DNA from 4 places in the Aeribacillus pallidus genome. Region 1 is predicted to be linked to each of the others. Evidence: riboswitches for the same ligand, from Rfam matches in the RefSeq annotation. Region 1 holds a riboswitch; each other region holds the start of a gene.
The links. Region 1 has a riboswitch for S-adenosylmethionine ahead of ABES52_RS13095 (methionine ABC transporter ATP-binding protein). Riboswitches for the same ligand answer to the same signal wherever they lie in the genome.

Region 1 (5,645 bases):
GCGACAGCTTTTGCTAAATCGAGTACTTTTCCACCGCCAATTCCAATGATGACATCATAATCGATACAATGGGAGGATAACCGTTCGATTTCTGATAGAGAACATTCTCCATGATAACGAAAAAAGGAATAAGATAATGTTCGGTCTTTCGGGAAATAAGGTTCAACGGCGTTCCATGATCTCTGTCCACAGATGACAAAAGCTTTCGTAAAACCATATCTTTTCAGGAATGGTTCAAGGTGCTGGATCACTCCGCTTTCACATACATAATCATTCGGTGCACCACGCACTTCTAACAGGTCCAATCGAATCACTCCTTAATTGTTTATAAAGATAAGGAAAGCACCGCAACCATGCGGCGCTTCGCTAAAGGAAGTTTATTTTCGATTTAACATCCATTGCGGTTTTCCGAAGCCTTGGAAATCTTTATCGATGACTTGTTCAAACTCCTCGGATTCAACGGCTTCTTTAATGTCTTTGACAAATGGTTTGTCTAAATCTTTCGTATTAACGACGACGCGATTTCGGTAGTCATCTGGCATGTTCTCTAACTCAAGGGCATCAAGTAAATTCATTTTAGCCGCTAACGCGTAGTTTCCTGGAACAGCCGCTAAGTCCACACTTTCTACAGCCCGAGGCAGCTGGCCAGCTTCAATTGGTTTAAATTGTAGGTTTTTTACATTTTCTTTTACGTCTTTTTCTGAAACCGTTAATGGGTTTACGGATGAATCAAGAGTAATTAGTCCGGCATCTTGTAAGATTAATAGAGCTCGTGCTAAGTTTGTTGGGTCGTTCGGAATCGCAATTTCGCTACCTTCTTCAATTTCGTCTAATGAATTAAATTTATGAGAGTAAATTCCCATCGGAGCCGTCGGAACGATAATCACTTCCGATAGGTCTAAATGATGTTCTTCAGCAAACTTTTCCATATAAATTTTATGCTGAAACAGATTCGCGTCTAAGTCACCATTTGCAAGCGCTAAGTTCGGCTGAATGTAGTCGCTAAATTCAACGACTTTGACTTTATAGCCTTTCTTTTCCAAAATCGGTTGAATCGCTTTACGAACCATGTCACTGTAAGGACCGGATGTCGCTCCAATGGTAAGTTCTTTTTTCTCGGCTGCATTCGACGAAGTTTCGTTGCTTCCGCAAGCAGCTAGAAGTCCAATCGATAAAAGTAAAATGAGAATGATCGAAAATTTTTTCATGTCTGTACCCCCTAGGATATGTAATGCAATAGATTTATTTTTTAGCGTTATTATCGCTTATCTACTAGACGAGCGATATGGTCGCCAAGAAACTGAATGAGTTGAACAAGACAAATTAATATGACAATTGTCGTAATCATTACGGTATTATCGTAGCGGTAATACCCGAAGCGGATGGCTAAGTCTCCAATTCCTCCACCACCTACAATACCAGCCATAGCAGAATATCCTACTAAACTGATCGTGGTAATGGTAAGGCCATGCATAATTCCAGGACGGGCTTCAGGTAGGAGTACATCTTTTATAATCATCCATGGCGTCGCCCCAACCGCAACCGCTGCTTCAATAACGCCTTTATCAATTTCCCGCAACGACGTTTCTACGATTCTCGCAAAAAACGGAATCGCTGCGACGGACAAGGAAACAGAAGCAGCCGTCGGTCCAATCGTGGTTCCGGCGATGAGTTTCGTTAATGGTAAAAGGCCCACTAGTAAAATAACAAACGGAATGGAACGAACCATATTGACGACAAATCCGAGGGTTGATTGGATGGTCTTATTTTCTAAAAACAGCCCCCTGTCGGTGACAAATAACAAAATTCCTAATGGTAGACCTAGTAAACAGGCGATGGAAAGAGAAATGGCTACCATATAAAGAGTTTCTAAAAACGCTTTGTTTAATTCAGGTAGTAAGTTTAGCAATGAATCAAGCAGCACTTCCAATCACCTCCAATCCACTTGTTCGATGAGAAATATATTCAATGGCTTTTTGAACTTCTTGAGGATCGCCGGTTAGTTCCATAATAAAAATCCCTAATGGTAAGTCTTGAATGTACTCAATTTTCCCGTGCAAAATATTTCCTCTCACCTTAAATGTTTGCAGCATATCCGAAACAACGGCCTGTTCCGCGATCTCCCCTTTAAACTGTATTTTGACAATCGTTCCAGTCTGTTTTTGTAACAGGTGTTCCGGAAGGTCAAATTGAATCACACTTTCGATAAACGATTTGGTTAATTCTTCTTTCGGATTGGTGAAAATTTCATAAACGGTGCCTAATTCAATGACTTTTCCATCCTGCATCACAGCAATCCGGTCGCAAATATCTTTCACGACTTCCATCTCATGGGTAATTAACACGATTGTAATGCCAAGTTCTCGATTAATCTTTTTTAACAAGGACAAAATCGACTTGGTCGTACTTGGATCAAGGGCTGATGTGGCTTCATCGCATAAAAGAACAGATGGTTCATTGGCTAAAGCTCGGGCAATACCGACACGCTGTTTTTGTCCACCACTTAATTGGGAAGGATAGGCATCTCGTTTATCCAGAAGACCAACCATCTCCAACAGTTCCGTTACTCTTTTTTCAATTTCACTTTTTGATTTTTTCGCCGCTTTTAAGGCAAAGGCGATATTTTCGAATACTGTTTTCGAGCTAACAAGATGGAAATGCTGAAAAATCATCCCTATTTTTAATCGGGCTTGACGCAATTCCTTTTCATTTAAAGACGTTAAATCGACTCCATCGATGATGACATTTCCCGACGTCGGCCGTTCTAAAAGGTTTATGCAGCGCAATAGGGTACTTTTTCCTGCACCGCTATAGCCAACGATGCCAAAGATTTCTCCTTTGTTGATGGTTAACGAAACGTGATCGACACCAACGACTTGTTTATGTTTGGTCGTATACACTTTTACTAAGTCTTTAATCGCAATCATCTAATTGCTCACTCCTATTCGGTTTGAGATGTTTTAACAATCAAAAAATTTATATAACTACGAAAATAACAAAAAATGCCTCTTCCATTCAGAAAGAGGCATCGGTATCTATGTACACGACTTATCTTTCAGAATGGAAGCCATTCTGCAGGATGTGGCACCGTTCCTATGATCAGGAGGTTGCCGGACGTCATCGGGCCTGTTCCCTCGGTCTCTCTTGATAAGCGGTCTTTCGTATTGAATTTGATATCAATCTTAATATCTAAGTAAATCATTGTCAATAAGTGTTTTTTATTTCCTTTTCAAGATAACGCTTACATGGTTGTGATTTAAAGGAAAAATTTTTTTATAAATAAGAGAAATAAAAAAGGGGTAGTCGGGTAAAGAAAACTATTTATTTTTATCTTTTCTTTCTTTTAAGAAGGCTATGTTATATGTCATAGTTGATTTTTAGCAAGTTAAACACATGAAGCGAAAGGCGGCGACTCCAGCGGGAACAAGAAGCCAGGCAAGACCCTTATTTGAGCGAGGGAAGCGGCTTGCGGCTTGCCCGCGGAAAGCGTCCGCCACAAGCGGAATGTATAAATATCAACAGTATCGTTTAACAGACATTCATGCCAATTGCCATTGGAACACCGATGAATGAAATAACAGTAAAAGTTATCCACAGTTATTTTAGGGTAGAGCCTTTAAGAAGAGACAGTACAACCTGTCCCTTTATGTTGGGTGTATTTTTTTATTGATACTGCTGCAACCTTGAGAAAAATTGTTTAACAAAATCATAAAACACTTTAACAGACGGAGCGAGGTTATGGCGAGTAGAATAAATGACCCCAACATTTCGTTTCACTTGGGGCATGTCAATCGGAATTTTGACCGTGTAGCGAGGCATCGTGTCATAAAATGTGTTTTCTGGAAGAAGGGTTACCCCAATTCCAGCTGATACCAGTCCTTTGATTGCGTCTAAATCTTCTCCTTCCGAGGAGATGATCGGAGAAAAACCGGCTTGTCGGCAAGCATTAATGACGATGGTATGGAGTACATACCCTTTCGGAAAGGTAACGAACGGTTCATTGCGCAGTTCATTTAAGGCTAAACGCTCTCGTTTGGCTAAGTGATGGTGAAGGGGCAATAGTACAGCAAAGGACTCCATAAATAAAATTTCTCCTTTTAGTTCTTTCTCATCCGTTGGAACGGGGCCAATAAACGCTAAATCGAGCTCTCGATTTTTCACCGCTTCGATTAAAAAATGATACGATCCTTGACGTAAATGGAATTTGACATTTGGATGTTCTTCTTTAAAGGAGGAAATCACCATTGGCAGCGTATGACTGGCTAAACTGGACGGAAATCCAATTTTAATCGTCCCATGTTCGGGATCTAAATATTCCTCAATTTGCTGCTTGGCGTTTTCGACTGCTCGTAACACAGCTTCGGCATGGGGTAAAAAATACTTTCCAATTGGTGTTAGCTTGACATTTCGTCCTTCTCGTTCAAACAATTGGACCCCTAACTCGGCCTCTAAATTAGCAATCTGGCGACTGATCGCGGACTGGGCCACGTGGAGTGTATCGGCTGCTTCAGAAACGTGTTCTCTTTTCGCTACTTCCACAAAATAAATGAGCTGTCTTAGTTCCATCACGGACACTCCTTACGATTCATCTCAAAATGAGATTGATTTAATCTGAATTATATATTGTTTATATAAATTTTGAAAATTAAAATGATTATTACAGGCGCAACGGTGAAACGAATGGGGGGAGATAAATGACGAAACGGTATGGATTACCTAAAGCACAAGGTCTCTACCGTTCTGAGTTTGAACATGATGCTTGTGGGATTGGGTTATATGCTCATCTAAAAGGAAAGCCGTCCCAGGATATCGTGAAGAAAGGAATTCATATGTTACGGCAATTAGAACATCGTGGGGGACAAGGAAGCGACCCGGAAACTGGGGATGGCGCAGGAATAATGGTTCAAATTCCTCACGAGTTTTTTCATAATGTGTGTACTCATATCGATCTTCCAGAAGCGGGACGATATGGGGTTGGGATGATTTTTTTCCCAGAAAACGAGGATGAACGGACAACCTATGAACAAAAAATCAACGAAATTATCGAAAAAGAAGGACAAATCGTATTAGGATGGCGAACTGTACCAGTAAATGTCGAAAAACTCGGAAAATTAGCAAAAGAAAGTAAACCGTTTATTCGTCAAGTGTTTATTGGCGCCAACGACAAACTAACGGACGACCTATCTTTTGAAAGAAAGTTGTATGTGATTCGAAAGCTTGCCGAAAAGCTGGTATTGTCGAACGAATTTTATTTCGCCAGTCTATCCAGTCGTACCATCGTCTACAAAGGATTGTTAACACCTGATCAATTAGACGAGTTTTACCTAGATTTACAAGATGAACGCTTTCAATCGGCATTTGCGCTTGTTCACTCCCGTTTTAGTACGAATACCTTCCCAAGCTGGGAACGAGCTCATCCGAATCGCTATTTAATCCATAATGGTGAAATCAATACACTTCGTGGAAATATTAACTGGATGAACGCGAGGGAAAAACAATTTGTTTCTGAATATTTTGGTGATGACTTAGAAAAAATCAAGCCGATTTTGGACATGAACGGAAGCGATTCATCCATTTTAGATAATGCATTTGAATTTTTGGTACTGGCAGGGAAAAAGCCAGCCCATGCCGCGATGATGTTGATT
Region 2 (5,645 bases), on a different contig from region 1:
TCAGAAACTTGTTTCGTTACCTGAATCGATGCACCCACTTCATCTAAATGTTGGGCTGCTCGTTTGTTCCATTGAGTAGGACGAATTAGCATGGAAGCCGATGTAAGAAACGGAAGCAAGACGTTTTCTGTGACTGAAAGCGTTGGGACAAGCGCGGTATCGACTTCTTGAACGACCATCCCAACGCCATGTTGTAAAGCGTCTTCGGGTGATGTAAAGTGCACTTTTCTCCCGTCAATCCATAGTTCTCCGGCATCTTTTTCGTAATCACCAGCTAAAATTTTCATTAATGTACTTTTTCCTGCACCATTTGCCCCAATGAGCGCATGAATTTCCCCTCTTTTAACTGAAAAATTGATATTTTGTAAAATCGGAACTCCATTAAAGGACTTACAAACTTGCAGAACCTCTAGCTTACTCATTTTTAACGCGCTCCTCCAACGCTTTCATCCATGGTGAAACAGCTACTTCAGCTTGCCCCCAACCAGGGATGTATTGGTGTAAGTCATTCATCGTCACTGTTTGTTCAGGCAGTTGGTTCCTGTGCACTAAGTAAGGGGTAACGGAGAAAATATCTGGTGTTTCTTCCCCTGCTAACTTTTGATAAGCAAACCGCACTTGAATACGTCCTATTTCGGATGGGTCTGTCGCCGTAGTTGCTACCCATGGAGAATTCGGCTGCTGGATCAATTGTAAATCTTCATCGCTTAAATCGATGCCGTATACTTTAATCTCATCACGTCCAGCTTGTTGGATTGCTTTAACGGCTCCTTTGGCAAACTCATCCCATGTCGCAAATACCGCATCGATGTCTCCTTTATTTGGATACTGTTGTAAAATTGCTTCCATTTGGGCTTGCGTATCTAACGCTGTATTGGCAGATGCCGTACCGAATCGTGCAATTTCTTGAATATTCGGATATCTTTGTTTAAACGCCTCATAGATCACATTCCGTCTTTCCATTGGCGTATAGCCAGCTACCCAAATATAAACGATATTTCCTTTCCCATTTAAGTCTTGAGCTAACGTCCGTAGGGAATTCCACGCCAAACTATAATCATCTTGGTCAATAACCGTTACTCCAGGAAGATTCAAATCATTGTCAAATGCAACCACTGGAATTCCTTTTTCAAGCGCTTTTTTACACCTGCTTCCAAAGCGTCGGCACGACCATGGTCAATTAAAATGGCATCCGCTCCCTGGTTGATGGCAGTATCTAGTAGCGAAGCCATTTTCGTTAAATCGTTATCGGCATTGTAAAATTGCACCTCTCCACCAAATGCTTCCACTTGCTCTTTAATCCCTTGAATATATTGTGAAGTAAAGGTCCCGATCGACAATTGATTGACAGACGCGATTTTGATTGGACGATCAAACACTGCCGGGATTTCGCTTGACGAACTTGTTTTCGTTGTCTTCGTTTCAGAAGTCTTCTCTTCTTCTACTGGTGCACTCACTTGATCTTGTTCGTTTGTACAACCACTTACTAACCAGATAACACTAATAAAGACAAGTAGCCATTTCCATTGAATGTTTTTCATGCTTCACACTCTCTCCCTTTATTTATTTTTTATGTAGAAGTACATAGCTTTTGTTCTTTTCCCAAACCCCCCTTTCAAAATATAAAAATGCCTCTTTCCGAAAGAAAGAGGCATGAAGGACACATTCTTCAAACCTCTTATCTCCCAGGAACTTTTCATATGCTCCTGTTGGATTTAGCACCGTGCCTTCGTGTAATATACACGGCCCCTAAAAATTAGGTGCCCCGCCTCACAGCGGTATTACGGTCGGTTGCTGCGGCTTCATCGGGCCAATTCCCTCCGCCAACTCTCGATAAGAGTGTTCAGCACGCTTATGCAGTTTTTATGAAGATATTACCTTCAATGGGCGAAAGTGTCAATCATTTTTTTCATTTTTTATAAAATATTTTTTTACTTCCTCAACGGTATGAACAGGTTGTTGACAAACAAATTGTTGGCAAATTTGAACGGTCCACTGCTTTGATACGTCTTCTTGTTTTTGAAAAACAGTAAACGGAAGAAAGCTCGTCCGCAACCACTGAAAAAGTTCTTCGTCTTTTCGTTCGTCTTTGCCCGAAACAACTACTTCCTCGCCACCATGACTAAGAGCCATGGCCGTTTGAACGGTACATAAATAACCGGAAGGATAGTGGGTGACTTCGTTAGCTGCTGCTTGTAACAATTGTTTAACCGTGGTGAACATTTGCTCATCATTTGTAAGCTTATATAAACGCCATAACTGATACGATGCGATGCCATTTCCAGATGGAATCGCTCCATCGTACCATTGCTTTTCCCGGACGAGTAGTTGTTCTCCGTTTTCATCAGTAAAATAAAAGCCTCCATTCGGGTCCCAAAAGCGGTTCATCATCTCTCGATACAACTTAAGAGCTTGGTGAAGGTAGGTTGACTGACCTTCAGCTTGGAATAATTCAACATACGCCCACAATAAAAAGGCGTAATCGTCAAGATATGCTTGGTATTTGACTTCTCCATCGCGGTAACGTGCCTTTAAGCCCGATTCGGTCCACAAGTGTTGTTCAATGAATTGAAGCGCACGGTTTGCCATTTGGAGAAAAGTGGCTTCTTTTAATGCGGCACCAGCTTTGGCAAGTGCTGCAATCATGAGACCATTCCATGATGTTAAGACTTTATCATCCACATGCGGATACACACGTTGTTGTCGTCGTTCGAATAAGGTCTTTTTTCCTTGCTGTATAATTTTCTCTACTTGATCGATGGAAATGTTATGATTAGACGCTAATTTTTCTAACGAAGTGCGAATCAAGTTTAATATATTTTTTCCTTCGAAGTTCCCTTGTTCCGTCATATTAAAGACGTCACAAAACACTTCGCCCTCTTTCGGTCCCAAAAGGTCGATGACTTCTTGTTTCGACCAAATGTAGTACGTTCCTTCTTCTCCCTCGCTGTCAGCGTCAATGGCGGAATAAAAGGCTCCTTGAGTATCGGTCATTTCCCGTTGTATAAACGAAACTACCTCTTTAATGACTTGTTTATACCGTTCATTCTTCGTTATTTGATATGCTTCTGTTAAAGCAAATAACATTAACGCTTGATCGTACAGCATTTTCTCAAAATGAGGCACCAACCACTTCCCGTCAACGGAATAACGAGCAAATCCTGATCCGAGCTGATCATAAATGCCCCCATCCAACATTGCATCAAGCGTCTTTGTGACCATTTGCAGCGCTTGATTGTTTCCGGTCCAATAATAATATCTCATCAAAAACAAATGTTGATGCGCCAACGGAAATTTAGGTGGTTGACCAAATCCACCGTAAATGGCATCAAATTGGCGTAATAGTCCATTGTACGCCTCATGAACATGCGTTTCTTGTATTCCTTTTGAAGTTTGGGCTTCTGGTCGTTCTTGTAGGGCTTCTGTTAGTTGGGAAGTAATTTTATCAATGCGTTGCGGATTACTTTTGTACGCGTTTGCAATTTGCGGTAGTAAATCGAGCATTCCCGGCCTGCCGTACTTACTATGCTTTGGAAAATACGTGCCGGCATAAAACGGTTTTTTGTCAGGTGTTAAAAATACCGTCAGCGGCCAACCACCTTGCCCCGTCATCATCTGGCATACTCGCATGTAAAGCGAATCAATATCCGGTCGCTCTTCACGGTCGACTTTTATAGAAACAAAGTTTTTATTTAGCAGATTAGCGACCTCTTCGTCTTCAAACGATTCTCTTTCCATTACGTGGCACCAATGACACGTACTATATCCAATACTTAAAAAAATAGGTTTATTTTCCCTTTTTGCCCTTTCGAATGCTTCGGGTTCCCACTCATACCACTCTACAGGATTGTAAGCATGTTGTAATAAGTATGGGGATTTCGAATTGATTAGGCGATTAGGCTTACGGTTGTCGTTCATCATTTCAGCCCCTTTCTACTTGATAGGTTTATTTTAAACCATTTATATCCATTTACAAACATTCCTAATGGAACAAACGGTTATGCGTGACGTCATTTGTGTCACATTCGCCTAGATTGAATAAAATGTATCGAGGATTATCGAAAGGGTGAATGAACTTGAATTATCAAAAAGCGTTAGAACAAATTATTCATGGACTTAATCTCGATTTAGCATGGGAATATGCAGCTGGGATTCAATATGCCCAACATACCAGCAAGCTTAAAGGGACTGTTTTTTATTCAATTGCTGAAGAATTAGAAGAACATTCAAAAGACGAAATTGGTCATGCTCACGTTTTAACTGAGCTGATTCAGTATCTTGGAGGTATTCCAACCACACAAGTAGCCTCGGTATCTACACCTATGGATCATAAAGAAATGTTACGTCAAGTCTTACAGGGGAAATACGATGCCATCAGCCGCTATTTGCAACGAATCTACCAATTTGAAGCGCTTGGGATGTATGACTCAGCACAAAAAATCAGGGATATTGTTGTTACTGAACAAAAACACGCCAAAGACCTCGAAATTGCCTTAGGTATTGAGAAAACGTTGGTTCAACCTATTAAGTTGTCAATTGACTAATTTTACAGAACAGTCCCGTTCATTGGACAGCTTTAATCTAATTCATTTTTTAATAAATACTTATTTAGTTTAAAAAAATCATTTCATGTGATTAGAAAGGGTGAACGCTTTGTTCTTTTATCATCCATATAGATATGTTAACCATCCTAATTTTTACGGTGTCATTCAAAATGACCAAAATGTCTATCTTGAAAGAAATAACGGAGGAAAATGTCAACAAATTTTCAATGCTATACTCGACGCTATAAAAGGCGAAGCTGCGGCCATCGATTTTTACACTCGACTTGTGCAGTTTGCACCAAATAAAAAGCATCGAGAAGACATTCTACATGCATTAGAAGATGAAAAAATCCATTTAAAAGAATTCACGAAACTTTACACGGACCTTACAGGAAAGAAGCCAATATATCAGGTTAAAAAAAACACTTTTCAATCCTATGAGGAAGGTTTAAGAAAAGCTTATGAAGACGAGCTGGAGGCTTATGAGGATTATCGAGATAGTTATTTATTAACTCAGAATCCACCTGTACGAGATGTATTTTTAAGAGCTTTTACCGATGAAATTGAACACGCCACCCGTTTTGGATTTTTAATATTGGGGTTATATTAGTCTTTTGATTCAATTTACGTATAGATGTCTATATAATAGTCGTCATTGATGATATGACGGCTTTTCTTTGTGAATTTTTCGTTCAGCTTCTTTATCTAATAAATTCCTTGTAAAAAAAACTCCGGTTCAATTCCCACCCCTTCCCAATATATTGTCTCCAATAAAAGTACATACTAACAATCGAACTTCTTATTCCAAAGCTTTTTTACCCATGTTCGATTTAGACCTGCATGTACGTTCAGCAGTTTAGATTACAGTCAAAAATAAGGATGGTGTTTTTTCGTTGCAATTGTCACCTAGAATATATCATAACTTTGTTCGTCAGAAATGGTTTAAAAAAATATATATTGAAAACATGGTTCGTAAGCATTTTGATTTGAAAGATAAAAAAGTACTGGATTTTGGTGCCGGTACAGGAGCAAATTGTTCCTTGTCTGAGCCGGACTACTACTATGGAATAGATCCCGATGAACGACGAGTTGTTTATGCAA
Region 3 (5,645 bases), on a different contig from region 1:
TTTCCTCCAGACCTTTCATTCCTTCTTTGTCATAGTGTTCTACCCATCGACGTACCATGGTATGATCAATCCCTAACTCTTTAGCCACCGATTTGTAGCCCATGCCCTCTTTTTTATATAGATCCACAGCTTTCTTTTTAAACTTTACATCATATGTTTTTCGTATTTTCCCCATAGAAAAAATCCCCTCCATAGTAGACAGATTAATGTGCTTTCTTTTTTCTGTCTACTATAAGGGGATCATATCAGACAGCAGGGGGGGTTTTTATGCAAGCCTAACTAGGGTTTATTTTTTATTAAGACGATAACCCTCGATGATAAAAAGGAAATAAATCATAAAAGGCGAAATAATAATTAGCACTTGTTTAAGCCGAGGTTTAAATAAACGTTTGTTTAATTAAGAGGATCCAACCTGTTACGATCCCCAAATGGGCTTGACAGAAAAACGAAATAGTATGTATATTGTAAATATTATCAAATTGTTACGAAATTTATAAAATCATATATTTATTTGATTATTTGTTCAAGTGAATAACAAGATTGATTGTTTTTAAAACCAACTAAATATATAAGCATAATTTCTTATCTAGAGAGGTGGAGGGACTGGCCCGATGAATCCTCGGCAACAGATTCTGTATAGAATACTGTGCCAATTCCAGCAAGCAATACGCTTGGAAGATAGGAAAGGATGACAATGCTTCTTTGTGTATGTAAAGGATCATTCTCAGCCTCTTTCTATTTTCCAGAAAGAGGCTTTTTATTTTAACAAAGACTATTTCACTCTGAATCTAACAACAGATTTCAAAAGGGAGAACAAGAGCCATAAATTTGATTAAAGGAGGAGCTATATGGAAAGGGTTATACAATTTTGGGATTATATATTCGCTAATCAACAACAGATTATTTCGTTAACCTGGGAACATTTTCAGCTTGTTGGTTTGTCTTTAGTTATTGCTATTGCAATTGGTGTCCCCATAGGTGTTATGTTGACAACAAATGAAGAATTAGCAGAAACAGTCCTACAAGTTACAAATATGATTATGACCATTCCTAGCATTGCTCTTTTTGGATTAATGATGCCGATTCTCTCCTTGATTAACCAAGGAATTGGGTTTCTACCAGCTATTATCGCATTAGTTTTGTATTCACAGCTTCCTATTATTCGTAATACATACCTTGCAATAAAAAATGTGAATCCATATATTCGAGACGCAGCTATTGGATTGGGAATGACTAAAGTACAGCGGCTTTTAAAAGTGGAAATTCCAAACGCTCTTCCTATCATGTTAGCAGGTATTCGCACAGCGGTTGTATTAAATATTGGAATCGGGGCAATTGCTGCCTTTGTTGGAGCAGGTGGATTAGGAGTTCTTATTAATCAAGGAATATCCAGAACTCATCCAGATATGATTCTTGCCGGTAGTTTATTGATTTGTATCATATCACTAATTGCCGACAGCCTACTTGGATGGTTACAAAAACGATTTACCCCTATGAATTTACGAGATAAATAGAACAGTTATCGGAGGTACATACAATGATCGAATTTAAACATGTTTCCAAAATATATAACAAACATGTCACAGTTCTAAAAGACATTAACCTATCTGTACCTAGAGGAAAAATTGTTGTGTTACTAGGACCATCAGGGTGTGGGAAAACCACTTTACTCAGAATGGTGAATCGGCTTGTTTCTCTGTCAAAAGGAGAGATTTTTATTAACGGAAAAGAAATTCATCATTTTAATGAAATTGAACTTCGCCGGAAAATCGGTTATGTGATTCAACATCACGGCTTATTCCCAAATATGACGATTGAACAAAACGTGATGATTGTACCTACTTTATTAAGATGGAACAGCAAACAAAAACAGAAACGATTTAGTGAATTAATGGAATTGATTGGACTTGATCCCGATGAATATCGCAAAAGATATCCTCACCAATTATCAGGTGGGCAACAGCAGCGAATTGGTATTGCTCGAGCAATGGCAGCTGATCCACCAGTCATGTTAATGGATGAACCGTTTAGTGCACTAGATCCTGTCATACGTACTCACTTGCAAGATGAGTTTTTAAAAATTCAAAAACAAGTAAAGAAAACCATTTTGTTTGTCAGTCATGATATTGATGAAGCAATAAAGCTGGGTGATTATATTGCTATTTTAAATAATGGGCAATTAATACAATATGATACTCCAAGTCGTCTGTTGCTCTCTCCTAAAAATGAGTTCGTGGCAAATTTCATTGGGAAAGATCGTACATTCAAACAACTTAGCCTTTATACAATTGCCGATTTAATGAAAGAAGGCTATGTTCGACAAGTAGAAAACCATTTAATTTCTGAAACCATCTCGATTGACACAAACCTGCGTGAAGCGTTATCAAAATTACTTTTTAATTCAAATGAACAAGCGATCATTATAAATGGACAACAACCTGTTGGGATTGTTCATAGCCAAGATATTAAACATTTTTTACACAGCCTTACTCATAAACCGATTAGAAAGGAAGTGAACTATGAAGAAAAAAATCTTGTCAAATCTTTTTAAGTTTATTTGCTTATTGTGTTCACTTATTTTTCTTATTTGGGCCTATCAAAGTGGGAACTTTCAGCTTATTTTTGATTATCCAGATGAATTCATAGTTCTTTTTTCTGAACATCTGAAACTTGTTACACTCTCATCGGCACTTGCCATCTTCACTTCAATTCCTGTTGGCATTTTTATAACAAGAGAAAGATTCAAAAAGTTTGAATGGGCTTTTCTCAATCTTGCTAATATCGGGCAAGCTGTACCAAGTATAGCTGTTTTAGCACTTATTATGTTAGTTTTAGGAATCGGTCTGTATTCTGCTGTTATTGCATTATTTATGTATTCCCTCTTACCGATTTTACGAAATACCGTAGAAGGCATTAAATCCATTGATAACCAGTTGTTGGATTCAGCTAAAGGTATGGGACTAACACCAACACAAATTCTATTTCGAATTGAGATTCCAAATGCCCTACCAACTATGATGGGTGGCATTAGGACAGCAGTTGTACTGAATATTGGAAATGCTGCCTTAGCGTATTTAATCGGTGGTGGAGGATTAGGAGATTATATTTTTACAGGTATTGAAATGCTCGATAGTACATATCTTCTCTCAGGAGCCGTTCCTGTTACTTTAATGGCAATCATTGCAGATTCTAGTTTACGTCTTATAGAAAGGTTCATTACGTCAAAAGGAGTTCGCTTAAGACAATCTGCAATCAATTAAAATTTATTTTTTTAGGAGGGTACTCGTCATGAAAAAATTACTTTATTTCGTCTTTATTTTTTTACTAGCTTTGTTTGTTTTAACCGGATGCAAAAATAGTGAAACAGCGTCAGGAGATGACAAGAAAGACGATACCATTGTTGTAGGGACAAAATATCATACAGAATCTTACATTTTATCAAAAATTACAGCTCTATATTTAAAAGATAAAGGATATCAAATTGAAGAAGCTGGCCAAATGGGAGGTCAACTATCTCGTAAGGCTCTAGAAAATGATCAAATTGATCTTTATTGGGACTATACCGGAACAGCGTTAGTGACTTATTTAAAGCAAGACACGATTTCAGATCCAAAACAAGCATACGAAAAACTTGCAAAAATCGATAAAGAAAAGAACGACATTATTTGGTTAAGTCCTGCTGCTTTTAATAATACATTCGCTCTTTTATTAAAAGAAGAAAAAGCAAAAGAACTTGGTATCGAAACGATTAGTGATTTAGCTGCTTACGTAAATCAAAATCCTGGAAAATTAACATTTGCTACAAACGCTGAATTTGCGAGCCGTCCTGATGGCTTAAAAGGAATTGAAAAAGAATATGGTTTTAAATTTGGATCTAAGAATGTGAAAAAAATGGAGACAGGCTTACCTATTCAAGCATTAAGCAATGGTGAAGTGGATGTAGCAGTTGCCTATTCAACAGATGGAAGAATTAAAGCGTATAACTTAAAAGCCTTAAAAGATGATAAAACCTTCTTTCCTGCTTATAACGGTATGGTCACAACTCGTGCAGATGTATTACAACAACATCCAAATCTTGAAAAAGAATTAAAACCAATTGTAGATAAATTAGACGATGAAACGATCACAAATTTGAACTATCAAGTAGATTTCGAAAAGAAAAGTGTTGAAGAGGTAGCAAAGAACTGGTTATTACAAAACGGATTTATTAAATCAAAATAAGGATTCTGGTGTTAATGTAATCCCCCTGCTGATTAGCAGGGGGATTTTTATCCTCGATGATAAAAAGGAAATAAATCCTAAATGGCGAAATAATTATTTAAGACAAGGTCTAAATAAACGTTTGTTTAATCCAAGATCTAAATAAACGTTTGTTTAATTAAGGGGGCATTCCATTGATGGAAAATGAGGAGAGACAACTGCAACAATTAGTGGTGAAATTTTTCTCCGAACAACAAGAAAGGCAAGTGAACGATCGTCTTCGCACTTCGCTTCTTTTATTAAAAAATCAAGAGAAAGTTCGGCAAGATCCTACCCATTATTATAATGAAGAAAGTGATATAAAAGACATTCAAACCTATTATAAAGATGTTAGCCATCCAAATAAATCTGCGACGGAATTGTTTCACCTTTTTCATGAACTAGTCAAAACAACGCATAAAAACCAATTACCTTATTCCATCAGTAAAGACCGCTATTTATATACGTGGGTCGATTTGCAACCGGATGGATCGGTGAAAAGTATTTATTCTGGGGAAAAAGAGGATCCGCAAAAGCTCATTCAGGAAGACTTTTTAACGAATCAAAAAAGGTATGTCCAATTCCAATCCCTTTTAAAACAAGTGAAAAAGAAGGGCTCTACCTTATTGAAAAAAATGAAAATTATTGATAGGGAACTAAAGTATAATACAGAACATATTGTTCCCCAATCTTGGTTTCATGCACGTGAACCAATGAAAGGTGATTTGCATCATTTATTTGTCTGTCAACCTGCTTGCAATTCAAGAAGGTCCAATTACCCCTATGCTGACTTTTCTTTTTATCAACCCGAATTACCAACAGAAAAAATCCGCAATCATTGTGGGATCGTCATAGATGGACGCTTCGAACCTGAACACGGAAAAGGCGCCGCTGCTCGAGCGATGCTGTACTTTCTTTTACGCTACCCAAAGGCCATCAAAAAAAGCTTCTTAGAACAAATCGATCTTCGTTTACTCATCCAATGGCATGAAGCATTCCCTATCACCATTTATGAAAAACACCGCAACCAAGCCATTTATCACATTCAAGGAAACCGTAACCCGTTTATTGATTTTGCAGATTTAGTACATCAAATTTGTTTCTGAGTGGGTAAAAATTCGACAGGCGTTGACTAAGGTGAAAAGATAGTTGATAATTTTTACAGATATTTCTATTTTGATGGGAGTGATGCTTTTGATAAAAAAAGAACGTAAAATTCCTCTTATTCTCCAAAAATATGAAGCTTTGCTACGAAGGCTTCCGGCAGCTCATCCGAAACGGGAACTGATTGAAAAAGAGCTAGCGAAAAGACGTGCAGGATATGAAGGAGAGAAGTCAATCGACTACTTTTTAAAAGAGGTTTCAAAGGATCGATACTTCATTTTTCATGATCTACGGCTACCGAT
Region 4 (5,645 bases), on a different contig from region 1:
ATGCGTTTTTCTAAAAAACGTAGAGAATAGGAAGTTAGGGGGAACCATATTGAAAAAACTACACGTATTATTGATGGCAAGCCTGTTCGCGATATTACTTGTGGCTTGCGGACAAGAAAAAGTAGCGAACAAAGAAGATGGAAGTACAGGGGGAAAACTGACAGCTGAAGACATACTAATGAAGTCAACAGAAGAGATGGCAGATGTAAAAAGTTATGCGATGAATATTGATGCGAATATTGACATGAATATAGATGGTGAACAAATGTCCATGCCGATGCAAATGGAAGGAAGATATACGGTCGATCCGTTCATGGGACATACGACAACAACAACTGCTTTGGAAGGAGAGGAATTTGCCGTCGATTCGTACTTTGATGGGGAAGCGGTCTACATGGATTTAGGAGGCATGTGGGCTAAAATGACGTTTGATACAGAAGAGCTTCCTGAAGATATAAAAGCACAACTTCAAGGATACGATCCATCTCAAGAAATTGAAGAATTAAAAGCTGTCTCTGATTATATTGATCTAAAAGAACAAGAAGGACAATATATCATCACGATTGATAGTTCCAATGATACGGTGAAAAAATTCATTCTAGAAAAAATGAATAGTTTAAACGGCGACATGATGATAACACACGATTCCGAACAAGCATTAGAAGCCATGAACATTCAAAGTTTATCTTATAAAGTGATGGTTGATAAAAATACATTTTTAGTTAGTCAATTAGAAATGTCGATGTCCTTAACGATCAATGATGGAGAGATGCCGGTCGATATGAAAATGGACATGACAACAAAATACAACCAATATAACGAAATTGAATCCATTGTTGTACCTCAAGAAGCCATTGAGCAAGCAATCGAGATGGACGGAAGTGCGATGTAACGATATAAAAGAGGTTGGCTACTGGCCGGCCTCTTTTTTGTAATTATTTAATGGAACTGAAGGGATGGATTAATTGGTAAAAAAATTTATTCAATGAATTGATCAAAGTCGCATAAAATATTTTAGAAAATTCTGTATTTATTATTGACTAAAATTTAATATATTATAAACTTAATTTATATTAAATATTTACTATTTTGAAAAAATATAGAAGGTGGGAGGCGATTTCATGCGGATGTTCCGTACATACGTAGGTAGAATGGTTGCATTCATTACACTACTAGGTACTTCATTTACCCTTTTCCTTCCAAGTAGTGCATCTGCTTACAATACTTACAACGATCATGTTTTAAATGGAGGGGTTGGAAACTACGGTAACAATAAAAGGTATTATTATATCACTTCATCGGCAAGTAGTTATGAAAGTTTAATTGACCAAGCGATGAATGAATGGATTTATACAACGGAGCGTGTCGGAATTACCACCCCAATTTCATATCGTAAAACAACTACCATGTCTCAAAGTGTTATGGATATTTACGCAGGAAGTTATTACCCGAGTTATATGGGAGTGTTAGGAGAAACTGAATTTTGGAAATATGATACGAAGTTAGACCCTTATCAAGAAAATTGGGGCTGGAACAAAATTAAATTAAATAATCCTAACTTTAATAATCTAAATAGTACAGATAGGAAAGGAACTATTGCTCATGAAATGGGGCATGCTTTTGGATTAGCTCACAACAACTCAAATCCATATGCTATCATGTGTCAACTAGGTTATGGTAGAAAAGTAAGCAATTCACAAGCTGATGATCTCCATGGCATTAATTATCTGTACTAATTTGGAAAGGAAGTGGAAATATGAAAAAAACGCTCTTCGGTGTGATTGCCTTTATCATTTTAGGAACAACTTTTTATATAAATGAAAGTCATTTTAACATCCAAAATGAATCCCTAACCGTTTCTGCCAAATCGGTAGCGGTAGAGGAAAATAGACTAGAGGAAGTAACAAGAAATGAAAGGATCGAAGAAGTCGTGACAGAAGTGGATTTTGAGAAGATATATAACAATGTCGAGGAACTTATGGAAGATGCAACAGTCATTATTGAAGGAAAGGTTTTAGAAACAAGCTCTGTTCATCATGAAGTTGGGGAAGATCGTGTCGTATTTACGAAAGTAAATGTAAAAGTTTCAAAAGTATATACTGGAGATGTAAAAGCAGGACAAGAGCTTACGTTTATTGAACCTGGTGGAATGATTACAAAAGAAGCAGCAGGTGTTGGGAAAAAATTTAAAGATTATCCAAAAGAAAAATTAAAAGAAAAGGTGAAGGTTGTTTTTAATGGTGTACCCAATATGGAAAAAAATGATAAGGTGTTATTGTTTGGTGTGAAATCTGATTTTCCGTTATTGGAAGAAGAACATTATGGTATTTTAGGAGCTCATCAAGGAAAATTTAACATCAAAAACGGCAAGGCTGCTAGATATGTTCCTGACAGTATGGATAACTATTTATCGTTAGAGATGGATGAACTTGATGTTGATGAAAAAATAAAGAAATTATTGAAAGAAAAAGATAAGTAACACTTTAATGAGTAATAATTCCACCGTAATGAGGTGGATTTTTTTTGTTAGGCTCTATCCTAAAATAACTGTGGATAACTTTTGCTGTTATTTTATTCATCGATGTGCCAATGGCAATTGGCATGAATGTCTGTTAAACGATACTATTGATATTTATATATTACGCTTGTAGCGGACGCTTTCCGCGGGGAAGCCGCAGGCCGCTTCCCTCGCTACGCTCAAGTAAGGGTCCTTGCGGCTTCTTGTTCCCGCTGGAGTCGCCGCCTTTAAAAATAAAACAGCCTTTTGTTATATAAAGTACATTATTTGGACCGATTGAATTTTCTATGAAAACACGAAAAAAATATTTGACTTCTCTACTTAATCGTATTAAAGTAATAAAAGTGTAAGTTGAATAGTGGTAGTGTAAGTCTTCTTATCAAGAGAGATGGAGGGACTGGCCCGAAGAAGTCTCGGCAGCGGACTCATTTATTGAGTGCTGTGCCAAATCCAGCAAGCGGATGCTTGAAAGATAAGAAGAGTGTTACTTATGTATAAACATAAGGCCTCTTCTTATTAAAAAGAAGGGGCTTTTTTCATACCTATATTGGCCGAACACTTACATTTGAGACATACAAGATAGGAGTGAACAAGTTGGAAAAGAAGCAAGGAAGTGTGTTGGCGTTATTCCCGTTAGTGGTGTTTTTATCATTGTTCATTGGTTCAGGAGTAATGACTGGAGATTTTTATCAATTGCCGGTGTTAGTAGCGGCTTTACTTGCTAGTGCTGTGGCGTTAGTGATGAACCGAAAAGAATCGTTTGGTGTCAAAGTTGAGCGTTTTGCCAAGGGAGCTGGACACCCGGATATTATGATTATGGTGTTGATTTTCTTATTAGCCGGGGCTTTTTCTGCGACGGCTAAAGGAATGGGGGCTGTGGAATCAACGGTTAATTTAGCATTATCAGTATTGCCTCAAAATATTATCATCGCTGGATTGTTTGTAATAGCGGCCTTTATTTCGTTATCGATGGGGACATCGATGGGAACGATTGCTGCCCTTGCACCGATTGGCGTCGGTATAGGGGAGCAAACCGGGATTTCGTTATCCGTTGCGATGGCAGCGGTTGTAGGTGGTGCCATGTTTGGTGATAACTTGTCCATTATTTCCGATACAACAATTGCTGCCGTTCGTTCGCAACAAACGAAAATGAAAGACAAGTTTAAAACAAACTTTTTTATTGTGTTACCAGCAGCTATTGTGACGATTTTACTTTTCATTTTTGTCACAAGCAGTCAAGAAGTACAAGTGACCATCGGTGAATTCCAATGGGTTAAAGTGTTACCATATGTAGGTGTGCTGATTGCTGCGATTGCAGGTGTGAACGTCATCGCGGTGTTAGCCGGTGGGATCGTTCTTGCTGGAGCAATTGGCTTGGTCGATGGTAGTTATACATTGTCAACTTTTGTAGGCAAAGTGGCTGAAGGATTAAACGGCATGGCGGAAATCGTTATTTTAACGATGTTGATTGGTGGTATCGTAGAAATCATTAAACATAACGGTGGCATTCAATTTTTACTCAACCTGGTGTCTAAAAATGTCCGTTCGCCAAAAGGAGCTCAATTTAGTATCGCTGGTTTGGTGAGTGCGACCAATTTCGCGACAGCCAACAACACGATTTCTATCATTGTAGCGGGTCCGCTAGCAAAACAAATTGCAGATCAATACGACATTGATGCCCGAAAATCGGCAAGTATTTTAGACATTTTTTCTTGTGCCATTCAAGGAATCATTCCATACGGCGCACAGTTGTTAGTTGCTGCGCAAATGGCGTCGTTATCACCGCTTGAAATTATTCCGTTTTCGTTCTATCCGATGTTAATCGCTCTTTGCGGTGCTTTAGCGATTGTATTTAATTTTCCTTCTGTAAAGGCGAAACCCGTACAATCCACGAAAGAGGTATATTTAAATAACTAATGTGTAGCAAGGACTAATCTTCCTTTAAGTAGGGAGGTTAGTCTTTTTTTAACCTGTCTGAATGGGGAACGAACGTACTTCTAAACAAATCAATTGTCTAATAAACAGGAATTTTATATAATCTTATTAAACTTCCAAAAGTTAGGAGGTTAATAAATGATTCGCCGTATGACACAAAGAGATATCCCGGCTGTACAGCATGTAGCTAGAGAAAGTTGGCATGCTACTTATGCAGGGATCATTCCAAAACACGTGCAGGATGATTTTTTACATAACGCGTATTCTGATGAGCAAATGGTGCGAAGATTACAACATTCCCATCTTTGGGTGGCGGAAAAAGATGGGGAGGTTGTCGGTTATGCGAACTTTTCTCCTGTCACCGATGGAAAAGTCGAGCTCGGGGCGATTTATTTGTTACCAGCATACCAAGGACAAGGAATCGGAACGGCTTTATTAAATCGAGGATTACAAGAACTACTTGATGTAAAAGAGGTATGGGTGAACGTTGAAAAGCAAAATCGAATTGGCCGAACATTTTATGAAGCAAAAGGATTTCAATTGGTCAAAGAATTTACCGAAGATTTTGCCGGGCATCAATTGCAAACGATTCGAATGGTGCTTAAGGTAAATGAAAAAAAGAGCTGACCAATACAGCAGCTCTTTTTAATAGTACTTAAATTCACTTTTTACTTTTGCCGTAATGTCGAGCGTACCTGGTGAAATGGGCGTGATTTCTTCATAGGTATCGTAAGTGGCTGCTTTGACGAGTGTTAGGGGACGATCTTCTGTCAGCTCAGTGATGGAAATGGGTGTCTCATCTAACGTGACTCGAATGGCGGAAACAATCGCTCGAGCTTTTTTGAATGACTGATGAACTGCTTGTATGAGCGCTTGTTGATAGTACTGTTCCGGTTGGGAAACGAGAAATTGAATATTGCCGATTTGATTTGCACCATGCTGGACGGCGGTATCAAGGATCGTCCCTACCATCGTTAAATCGTCGACGGTGACTTCGACGAGGTTGACGACTTCATATCCGCGGAAAATCCGTTTCCCATCCACATAATCGTATTGTGGAGTGATACGGTACTGAGACGTTTGGATGTCGTCACGAGGGACTCCAAGATTGACGATCGATGTGATGACTTGATTCATACGGACGGCATTTTCCTGTTGGGCGGATTGAACATTTTCGTTGGTTGTACTTACA

Region 2: another riboswitch for S-adenosylmethionine. It lies ahead of ABES52_RS06620 (sugar ABC transporter substrate-binding protein); the one in region 1 lies ahead of ABES52_RS13095 (methionine ABC transporter ATP-binding protein).
Region 3: another riboswitch for S-adenosylmethionine. It lies ahead of ABES52_RS11770 (ABC transporter permease); the one in region 1 lies ahead of ABES52_RS13095 (methionine ABC transporter ATP-binding protein).
Region 4: another riboswitch for S-adenosylmethionine. It lies ahead of ABES52_RS15980 (Na+/H+ antiporter NhaC family protein); the one in region 1 lies ahead of ABES52_RS13095 (methionine ABC transporter ATP-binding protein).

The regions. Positions count from the first base shown of each region.
Region 1 covers NZ_JBCNBW010000060.1:6,806-12,450, forward strand. The annotation lists gene ABES52_RS13080 (iron-containing alcohol dehydrogenase family protein) at 1-305, opposite strand, end outside; gene ABES52_RS13085 (MetQ/NlpA family ABC transporter substrate-binding protein) at 378-1,208, opposite strand; gene ABES52_RS13090 (methionine ABC transporter permease) at 1,259-1,924, opposite strand; gene ABES52_RS13095 (methionine ABC transporter ATP-binding protein) at 1,914-2,927, opposite strand; SAM riboswitch class I at 3,046-3,154, opposite strand; gene ABES52_RS13100 (hypothetical protein) at 3,394-3,573, shown strand; gene gltC (glutamate biosynthesis transcriptional regulator GltC) at 3,664-4,566, opposite strand; gene gltB (glutamate synthase large subunit) at 4,695-5,645, shown strand, end outside.
Region 2 covers NZ_JBCNBW010000027.1:29,287-34,931, forward strand. The annotation lists gene ABES52_RS06615 (sugar ABC transporter ATP-binding protein) at 1-422, opposite strand, end outside; partial or broken gene ABES52_RS06620 (sugar ABC transporter substrate-binding protein) at 415-1,541, opposite strand; SAM riboswitch class I at 1,676-1,840, opposite strand; gene ABES52_RS06625 (thioredoxin domain-containing protein) at 1,897-3,918, opposite strand; gene ABES52_RS06630 (ferritin-like domain-containing protein) at 4,071-4,544, shown strand; gene ABES52_RS06635 (ferritin family protein) at 4,654-5,154, shown strand; gene ABES52_RS06640 (class I SAM-dependent methyltransferase) at 5,438-5,645, shown strand, end outside.
Region 3 covers NZ_JBCNBW010000052.1:47,142-52,786, reverse strand. The annotation lists partial or broken gene ABES52_RS11775 (transposase) at 1-175, opposite strand, end outside; SAM riboswitch class I at 580-685, shown strand; gene ABES52_RS11770 (ABC transporter permease) at 849-1,514, shown strand; gene ABES52_RS11765 (ABC transporter ATP-binding protein) at 1,538-2,551, shown strand; gene ABES52_RS11760 (ABC transporter permease) at 2,520-3,260, shown strand; gene ABES52_RS11755 (ABC transporter substrate-binding protein) at 3,289-4,221, shown strand; gene ABES52_RS11750 (endonuclease I family protein) at 4,398-5,345, shown strand; gene ABES52_RS11745 (nuclease-related domain-containing protein) at 5,434-5,645, shown strand, end outside.
Region 4 covers NZ_JBCNBW010000081.1:2,271-7,915, forward strand. The annotation lists gene ABES52_RS15965 (DUF6612 family protein) at 50-892, shown strand; gene ABES52_RS15970 (matrixin family metalloprotease) at 1,122-1,736, shown strand; gene ABES52_RS15975 (hypothetical protein) at 1,757-2,479, shown strand; SAM riboswitch class I at 2,892-2,997, shown strand; gene ABES52_RS15980 (Na+/H+ antiporter NhaC family protein) at 3,113-4,435, shown strand; gene ABES52_RS15985 (GNAT family N-acetyltransferase) at 4,592-5,080, shown strand; gene ABES52_RS15990 (SIMPL domain-containing protein) at 5,099-5,645, opposite strand, start outside.